DNA from 2 places in the Rhizobium sp. LARHSG275 genome. Region 2 is predicted to be linked to the other one. Evidence: riboswitches for the same ligand, from Rfam matches in the RefSeq annotation. Region 2 holds a riboswitch; the other holds the start of a gene.
The links. Region 2 has a riboswitch for FMN ahead of ACIPSK_RS05110 (6,7-dimethyl-8-ribityllumazine synthase). Riboswitches for the same ligand answer to the same signal wherever they lie in the genome.
Positions count from the first base shown of each region.

Region 1: another riboswitch for FMN. It lies ahead of ribB (3,4-dihydroxy-2-butanone-4-phosphate synthase); the one in region 2 lies ahead of ACIPSK_RS05110 (6,7-dimethyl-8-ribityllumazine synthase).

Region 1 is NZ_JBIXJN010000007.1:56,562-60,968, forward strand. It holds gene ACIPSK_RS10685 (SDR family oxidoreductase) at 1-643, shown strand, start outside; gene ACIPSK_RS10690 (glucose 1-dehydrogenase) at 898-1,680, shown strand; FMN riboswitch at 1,873-2,023, shown strand; gene ribB (3,4-dihydroxy-2-butanone-4-phosphate synthase) at 2,150-2,785, shown strand; gene ACIPSK_RS10700 (SDR family oxidoreductase) at 2,871-3,638, opposite strand; gene ACIPSK_RS10705 (DMT family transporter) at 3,976-4,407, shown strand, end outside.
Region 2 is NZ_JBIXJN010000003.1:257,398-261,804, forward strand. It holds gene ACIPSK_RS05100 (LysR family transcriptional regulator) at 1-149, shown strand, start outside; gene ACIPSK_RS05105 (VOC family protein) at 290-979, opposite strand; gene ACIPSK_RS05110 (6,7-dimethyl-8-ribityllumazine synthase) at 1,237-1,671, opposite strand; FMN riboswitch at 1,750-1,891, opposite strand; gene ACIPSK_RS05115 (SRPBCC family protein) at 2,139-2,585, shown strand; gene ACIPSK_RS05120 (GCG_CRPN prefix-to-repeats domain-containing protein) at 2,706-3,017, shown strand; gene ACIPSK_RS05125 (hypothetical protein) at 3,129-3,353, opposite strand; gene ACIPSK_RS05130 (adenylate/guanylate cyclase domain-containing protein) at 3,590-4,407, shown strand, end outside.

The sequences.
Region 1 (4,407 bases), on a different contig from region 2:
AACCGACGACGGACTGGTCAAGACGGCTGAACATATTCGCGCCGCCGGCCGCCGCTCGATCCAGATCGCGGCGGATGTCACGAGCAAGTCTTCCCTTGGAGAGGCCGTGGCACGGACCGAAGCGGATCTCGGCGCGCTGACGCTTGCAGTCAACGCTGCAGGCATCGCTAACGCGAACCCGGCGGAAGAGATGGAGGAGGACCAATATCAGACGTTGATGGATATCAACCTCAAAGGCATCTTTCTTTCCTGCCAGGCCGAGGCCCGCGCCATGCTGAAGAATGGACGCGGCTCCATCGTCAACATCGCCTCCATGTCGGGTGTGATCGTAAACCGGGGGCTGAACCAAGCGCACTACAACGCCTCCAAGGCGGGCGTGATCCATATGTCGAAGTCTATGGCGATGGAATGGGTCGACCGCGGCATTCGCGTCAACACCATCTCCCCCGGATACACGGCAACGCCCATGAACACCCGCCCGGAGATGGTCCACCAGACCAAGCTCTTCGAAGAGCAGACGCCGATGCAGCGCATGGCAACAGTCGACGAGATGGTCGGTCCGGCTGTGTTCCTGCTGTCGAATGCGGCAAGTTTCGTGACCGGCGTCGATCTTCTCGTCGACGGCGGTTTCTGCTGCTGGTGATGAGAAAGCTCATTACCGCCGCTGGAAAGTGACCGGTCTCGCTTCCTCCCTGGCTGAGATCGAGGCGCTGAAGGGACTAACGGGCACGACGGCGTGCGATATCGCGGTCTGCCCGCCCTTCGCGCTGATCGAACGGAAGGAGGGCTCGGGTCGTCATCGGCGGTCCGAATTCCCGAGGATCAGTTGAGCTCCAACAATGATCGCATGATAGATCGCACCCAGATTTTCTGTTTATCGATGGACAAGGAAAGAGCATGAAACGCTTTGAGCAGAAGACCGTCGTCATTACCGGGGGTAGCCGCGGCATCGGCGCCGCCATCGCTAGACGATTTGCACGCGAGGGCGCCAATCTCGTCGTCTCGGCCAACGAGGACCTGGTTCACGGCGTCGCCGAACAGATCCGGGCCGAAGGCGGCAAGGCGGTCTCCTTCATCGGCGACGTCACCGACAAGGCGAGCGTCACCGCCCTCTACGATACCGCCGAAAAGGAATTCGGCTCGGTCGACGTCTCGATCCAGAATGCCGGCGTCATCACTATTGCCCGCGTCGAGGACCTGACCGAAAACGAATGGGACAAGGTCATGGCCGTCAACACCAAGGGCGTCTTCCTCTGCGCCCAGGAGGCGATATCAAGGATGCGCAAGCACAAGCGCGGCGGCCGCATCATCAACACCGCTTCCGGCCAGGCCCGCGACGGCTTCATCTACACGCCGCATTATGCCGCCTCGAAAATGGGCGTCGTCGGCATTACCCAGAGCCTGGCCAAGGAAGTCGCGACCGAGAAGATCACCGTCAACGCCTTCTGCCCCGGGATCATCGAGACCGACATGTGGGCCTATAACGACCAGGCCTGGGGCAAGCTGCTCGGCAACTACGCCCCCGGCGAGCTGATGAAGGAATGGGTCGAAGGCATCCCGATGAAACGGGCCGGCTCTGGCGAAGACGTCGCCGGCCTGGTGACCTTCCTCGCCAGCGAGGACGCCGCCTATATCACCGGCCAGACGATCAATGTCGACGGCGGCCTGATCATGTCCTGACGCAGGTCGCCCAAAAGTGCGCAGCGGCTTTGAGACAACGACCTGAAACAAACATCAAACCACCAACGAAGCGCGGAAGGCGACCCGGTCGTCGCCTCCATGTGAACAGTGTGTCCATCGGCGTCATGGCAGCTTTGCATTTTTGCCCCGTCGAGTGACCTTGCCATCCGCCTGTTTTTGATTCTATCTTTGAAATGTTCTCAGGGCGGGGTGTAATTCCCCACCGGCGGTATCAGGAGCAATCCTGGAGCCCGCGAGCGCTTCCGGCACCTCCTGCCGGAAGGTCAGCAGATCCGGTGAGATGCCGGAGCCGACGGTATAGTCCGGATGGAAGAGGACAACACGGGCAGTCGCACTCCATCCCGGAGTCGGCTGACGTTTGTTCGCCCAAGGGCAGAAGGCTCGCTCACGGATTGAGCCGAGCAGACCATGTCAGCCCGCTGACATAACCCTTGAAAGGCCAGACAGCATGACTATCGCAAGAATTGAAGATGCCATATCAGCCATTGCCCGTGGTGAGATGGTCGTCGTCGTCGACGACCAGGACAGGGAAAACGAGGGCGATATCGTGGTCGCCGCCCAAGCGGTCACACCTGAAACAATCGCCTTCATGATGACCCATGCTCGCGGACTCGTCTGCATCGCCATGGAAGGCGAGCGTCTCGATGCGCTCGATATCCCGCTGATGGTGCCCAACAATACGGAATCGCACAAAACCGCCTTCACGGTCTCGGTCGACTATCTCAAGGGCACAACGACCGGCATCTCGGCAGCCGATCGCGCCGCGACTGTCCGCGCCCTGGTCGACGATCGCACAAAGCCCTCCGATTTCGCTCGCCCCGGCCATATCTTCCCGTTGCGCGCCAACCCCCGTGGCGTGCTCGGCCGCCCTGGCCACACCGAAGCTGCCGTCGATCTCGCCCGCCTCGCCGGAAAGACCCCGGCCGGCGTCATCTGCGAAGTCGCCAATGACGACGGAACCATGTCGCGGCTCCCCGACCTCATCCTTTTTGCAAAACGCCATAACCTCCTGCTCGTCACCATCGAGGATCTGGTTGCCTATCTCGAACGCCAGGCGGCAAAAGACGTCCGCGAAGTCGCCTGATCGATGCCTTTGTTGCGGCGGCATAGGCCGCCGCAACAAAGAACGTGCCGCAGTGATGACTCTGACGGCACTTCGTTTGTCCGCCTCAAGTCCGGCTGATCGAAACCCCGCCATCCGCCAGCATCGCCGTGCCGGTCACGAAGCTCGACATGTCGGAGGCCAGGAAGAGCGCTGCATTGGCGATCTCTTTGGGTTGCGCCATGCGTTTCAGCGCATGCAGTCCCACCACGAAGGCGAGCAGTTCCGGCGTGGCGTCCGGCGCGTTGGTGATGCTCATCGGCGTGTCTGTGCCGCCGGGCAGCAGTGCGTTGACGCGAACGTTCTGCCTCCCGAGTTCGGCGGCGAGCACCTGCACGAGGCCGATAAGCCCCGCCTTGCCGGCGGCATAAGCGGCCATGCCCGGCATTCCGGCGGTGTGGCCGACGAAAGTCGAGGTGAAGATCAGCGATCCCCCGCGCGCTCCCATTGCCGCCGCCTGGTGCTTGGCGCCGAGGAAGGCGGCGGTGAGGTTGGTCTCGATCGTCTCGCGCCATGCCTCCAGCGAAAGCCCTGTCACCGGCCCCATCTCGCCAATGACGCCGGCATTGTTGAAGGCGATATCGAGCCCGCCGAAGCGCGAGACCGCCGTCTCGACAAGCCTTGCCTGCAGCGCCTCGTCCCTGACATCGCCTGATATGGCGACGGCCTGCCCGCCTTCCGCCTCGATTTCGGCAATGACGGCATCAAGCGCGTCCTGTCGCCGGCCGGTGACCACGAGCTTGGCGCCTTCCCACGCAAAGAGTTTCGCCGCCGCGCGGCCGATTCCGGAGCTTGCGCCGGTGATGATGGCGATCTTGCCGTTCAGAAGTGTCATGTCGGTTTCTCCTTCGTTTTGCGGCATCTGAGATCTCAAACATCAGGCGATGCAGCCACCCGTTTCCCGCGCAGGAAAAGAAAAACCGCTTACGACCGACGATGTCGGTCTGAGCGTCAGCCACCGCGGGACAGGTTTGAACCTTGATCGCTGCGCTGGAAGTATCGGAATTCACCTTATCAAACGGTGATTTGTCGCGATCTCCACCGACGCGCCTGCGTCGACGTCAGCACCATTGTGCACCGCATCATCGATTTATGCTTTGTGTGACATTCATCCGATTCCCTTGATGAATCTTCGCGATTAAAAGGAGCGCACAGGTAACGGGAATCTCTTCATGCCGCGGTCACGCAATACTGAGGGCGCCATCTGTATGAGCATGGCGATGGCCGGCTTTTCTGCAAGCGACGCTCTGTCCAAATCGGTGATCGCCTATATGAACGCCGGCGAGATCATGTTCCTGCGCGGCCTCTTCACCAGCCTGCTTGTCTATCTGATCGCCTGGAAAATGGGCGCGCTGCGTTCCTGGCGCATCATGCTAGAGCCGATGATCATCTTCAGGATCATCTGCGAGACGCTTTCCGCCGTCACCTATATCACCGCGCTCGGCATGATGCCGATCGCCAATGCCTCGGCGATCCTGCAATCGCTGCCGCTGGTCGTGACCTTCGGGGCGGCGCTCTTCTTCGGCGAGCCGGTCGGCTGGCGGCGCTGGTCGGCGATCCTTGTCGGCCTTGTCGGCGTGATGATCATCATCCGCCCCGGCCCT
Region 2 (4,407 bases):
TATCCTCGGGGGCTATCAGACAACCTTTTGCTACCACCATATCGTTGGGGAGCTATTGGCTAACCCGACTTCAATCGAGGCCGCCAACAGCGGCCATGCTCGCATTTTCCGGTTGGGTAACGTCGCAGATGTCTCCCGCGTCCCAATGACGGCTTCTGGCGGATCCCGGTACTCGATCTGACGCCGGCAAGGAGATCGGTAATGTTAGGCTAAGACACGATAGAGCATTTCGGCATGGGCGCGCCATACCGAAATGCCGTTGCTTCTCAGAGGATGTCGCCGCCATTGCCTATAAGGGCAGTTGCTTGCCGGCTTGTTCGCTGACCATGTATTCGGCGTACCAGTCCGGCCAGTTCTCGTCGTGTTTGCCGCCGTTCCGTTTCTCGTGTTCACCGTGAGCGGTCGCCGCGCGGCGCAGCGCTGACGCAAGGTCTGTCGACGTCGTGAATTTCGTCTCGTCGGCATCGATGCGTCCCGGCAACCGCGTGGTGACCTCCTGGAACAGCCAGCCGTTGCCGTCGGGATCCTTGAAAGATGCAAAGGAGCGATAGCTGCGGTGATCGGGATCGCGGCCGGCGATCCGCAGCCGCCCGAACAGATAGGGCTCGTCCTTGCCGGCATAGATGCCGGCCGCGTCATGGAACACTTGGCTCACCTCGACGCCGCGGGCGATGAGATCGCGGCGGGCGGCCTCGATGTCGGAGACGATAAGATAAAGCCCCTGGGCTGAGCCGGGGGCTGCGGCGGTGACGTTCTTGCCGAAGATGATCGCGCAGCCGGAGCCGGGCGGGGTAAACTGGATCACCCGGAAATCGGCATCATTGGCGAAGTCGGCGTCGAGCCGCCAACCCAGCCCGTCGTAAAAACGTTTGGCGCGGTCGACGTCGGAAACGGGGATGACGACCACCTCGAGCTTGGTGTCGACGGGCTGAGTTCTCGGGGTCTCGATGGGGGTTTCGCTGCGCAGTGCATTGCTCATCTTAAGCTCCTTGGGTTCTGGATGTCTTGAGAATTGCGGACACGTGACGGGCCAAGTTGACCACGGCGCGGTGGGGTCGTCGAATCAATTATTCTGTCTGATTTGGCCGGTATTAGCGGATTCCGCTGCGACACACGGCGCGTCGCTTTCATTCCTGCGGTTGGTGAGGTCATGTCGATCCGATGAGGCGGCGGGGTCGGTCCCCCGCCACTTCGTCTGTCGTCCTGCGGCTCGTCGAGCCGGCGTGCAGGAAGTTCCTACGCAGCAAGGGCGGCGCGGGTTTTGCCGATCGTCAGAGCCGCCTTTGCTGCCTCGCGCCCTTTCTCGACGAAATGTGCGCGGTAGATCTGCTTGTGATGCTCGGTTTCCTGATACTGATGCGGCGTCAGCGACACCGACAGCACCGGCACGCCGGTATCCATGCCGGCGCGCATCAGCCCATCGACGACGGCCTGGGCGACGAATTCGTGGCGGTAGATTCCGCCATCGACGACGAAGGCGGCGGCAACGACAGCGGCATAGCGTCCAGTTGCCGCAAGATCGCGCGACAGCAGCGGCATCTCGAATGCGCCGGGAACATCGAACACATCGATCTGCTCGGGCGGAATAAGCTGATGAAAGCCATCAAGGGCGCGGTCGACGATGTCGGCGTGCCAGCTGGCTTTGATGAAGGCATAGCGGGTGGGTGTCATGGTAATCTCCTTTGGCGAAAAGACACATCACCCAAGGCGATCACGAACGTCCCCGACAGCCGCAAGGGCGGCAGGAACGCACGTTCTCTTTCATCCGGACTATGACCGTCGGCTCAGGCATCTCACCTGATCTGCTGACCCTTCCTGAGAAGGCGCTCGCGGGCTCGCAATCTGATTACATACCGCCGGTAGGGACTTGCACCCCGCCCTGAGAACGGCGCGAACAATAGGGGGAAGGCGACGGGCTGGCAATAGGTCGAAATGCTTCGCGGCCAATGTAGGATCAGGGCTCCGAAGCGGCGATTTCGCTTGTTGGTTGATCGCGACGGGCAAGCCCTCTTGCTGAGGATGCGCTTGCGCCTACATGCATCCAATGAGGACATTCACGTCAGAATAGCACGGCAAGAAAGGATGCGCCGTCTCCACCGGAGGCGGGCAGGGCCGTGGCAACCACGGGAGAGAGAGAGATGCAAGACCCCTTCGTCGTCCACCGCGAGGCGCATATCGCGGCGCCGCCGGCCGCAGTGTTCGCGCTGATGACCGACCCGGAAAAGATCCTGCGCTGGATGGGAACGGAGGCGCAGGTCGAGCCGCAGCCTGGCGGGCTCTATCTTGTCAACGTCACCGGCGCCCGCTTTGCGCGCGGCTCGTTTCGAGAAGTGGTTCCGGTTCATCGCCTTGCCTATAGCTTTGGCTGGGATGGCAGCGAAGTGGTGCCGCCAGGGTCGAGCCTGGTCGAGATCGACCTGATCGAGCAGGGGGGCGGAACGCTGCTGCGGCTCACCCATAGCGGCCTGCCGAGCGCCGAGCAATGTGCCGGCCATGCGGAAGGCTGGGCGCATTACCTGGGGCGGCTGACCGAGGTCGCCGCCGGGCGTGATCCGGGTCCCGACGCTTTTTACGGCAGAACTTGAGCGGTTTCCTCGCGGGCCAACCACGCTCTCCGCGCGCGTCAAACATGAACGCGCAATTCATCTCCAGTTCAATTTAGCGGCCATAAGCTCGGGGTGGCTGGATTGAAAATGGAGTTCTCGATGAAGGCACTTTCTATCGCGGCTGCCTTGCTTGCCGGCAGCCTCTCGTTCGGCACCGCGGAGGCGATGCCGCTTGGGACAATCAATGTGCAGAGCAATGTCACAAAGGTCGACTACGCCTGCGGTCGCGGCTGGCATCTGACGCGCTGGGGCGAATGCCGGCCAAACTGGAGACGCCCGCCGCCGGTAGCTTTCTACGGTGGTCCGCCCCGCTGGGGCTGGGAGCGGCGTCACCGGGATTGGGATGGTCCGCGCTGGCGCCATGAGCGGCGCTGGGATCGCGATCGGCGTTGGCGGGATGATGATGACTAAGGGTCTCGCTTAGGTGAAAATGGACGAAGGCCGGAGCGATTTCGCCCGGCCTTTTCTGATGAGATAGGTTCGTCGACGCTGACCGGCAGCGTCCTCCCGATTTGTCTACGGTCAGATCCTGCTGACGAGCCAGTGCTTGTCGTCGATCAATTCCTCGAGCTCGACGGGATCCTTGACGCCGAATTCGAACCATTCGACAAGTTCCTTCGCCTTGCGGCTGCTCTCCTCCGCCGTCAGTTCGACCTGATATCTTTCGCACCATCGCCGAAGGATCGACGTCAGCAGCGTCATGTCGTTCCCATCCAGCGGATCTTTCGGCCAGAATGTCGTACCCATCGCACCCCTCAATCACACGATGATGAACGACCTTATAATGGAATCAAACTCGCGCAAGTTTAAAGTGTTTATTTTTCGTTTTCCACCGCGGTGGTTTTCGACAGGGGATGCGGTCGTCCTTTTGGGGGCCACAGGTTGAGTCGATGGGAACATCCTCATGGACATTCGGAGTGGCTGCCTGCGCTCACCCGGGGGACATCCTTGCGGCCGCCCCGGTCAGCGTGCGATGTTAAGCCATGGATCTGCCGTCTCCCCTTGCCTGGCTGGTTGACGAGGCCGGTGCCTCACCCAGTCCCGAATGGTTTCTGGCCGAACTCGGACGCCGGCTGCTGGCCGATGGCTTGCCGCTTTTGGGCGGCGCGCTGACGCTGTCGGTGCCGCATCCGATCATCGCGCGGCGCACCTGGCTGTGGCGGGCGGAGACCGGCGCTGTCATTGAGGCTTTGGCCTTTGCCGCGGCTCCGCGGAGCGAAGCCGGGCGCGAGTGGCTGGCCGGGCTCGGGCCGGTATGGGAGGACCGGATCGGGCCTGCGCAGGATAATCGGTCGGACAGCCCGCTGCTCGGCTGGGCGAGGGTTTCCAGCGGGGAAGGGGCAGGTGCATTCGGCCCGGCCGAGGCTGGCCTGCTGCGCGAGGTCGCGCGTTTTGCCGCAGCGCCGCTCGCCGCTTTGGCGGCGCGCGAGGCGCGGGCAGCGCTGCTTGAAGCCTATCTCGGCCGCCGTAGCGCCGCGCGAGTGCAGGCCGGCGCGCTTGCCCGCGGATCCGGCGAGACCATCCGCGCCGCCCTTCTTTGCGCCGATCTGCGCGACTTCACCGCCCTCTCCGAGGTGACCGAACCTCACGTGATGATATCAGCACTGGACGCCTGGTTTGACCGCGTCGCCGGCGCAGTGCATGCCTTCGGCGGCGAGGTGCTGAAATTCATCGGCGACGGCGTGCTGGCGATCTTTCCGGTCACGGCTACGTCAGGCGAGCGCGACGCAGGCCGAGCGGATCGCGAGGCCTGCGAGGCCGCACTTCGGGCGGTCGCCGCCAGCCGTGCCGGCATGGCCCA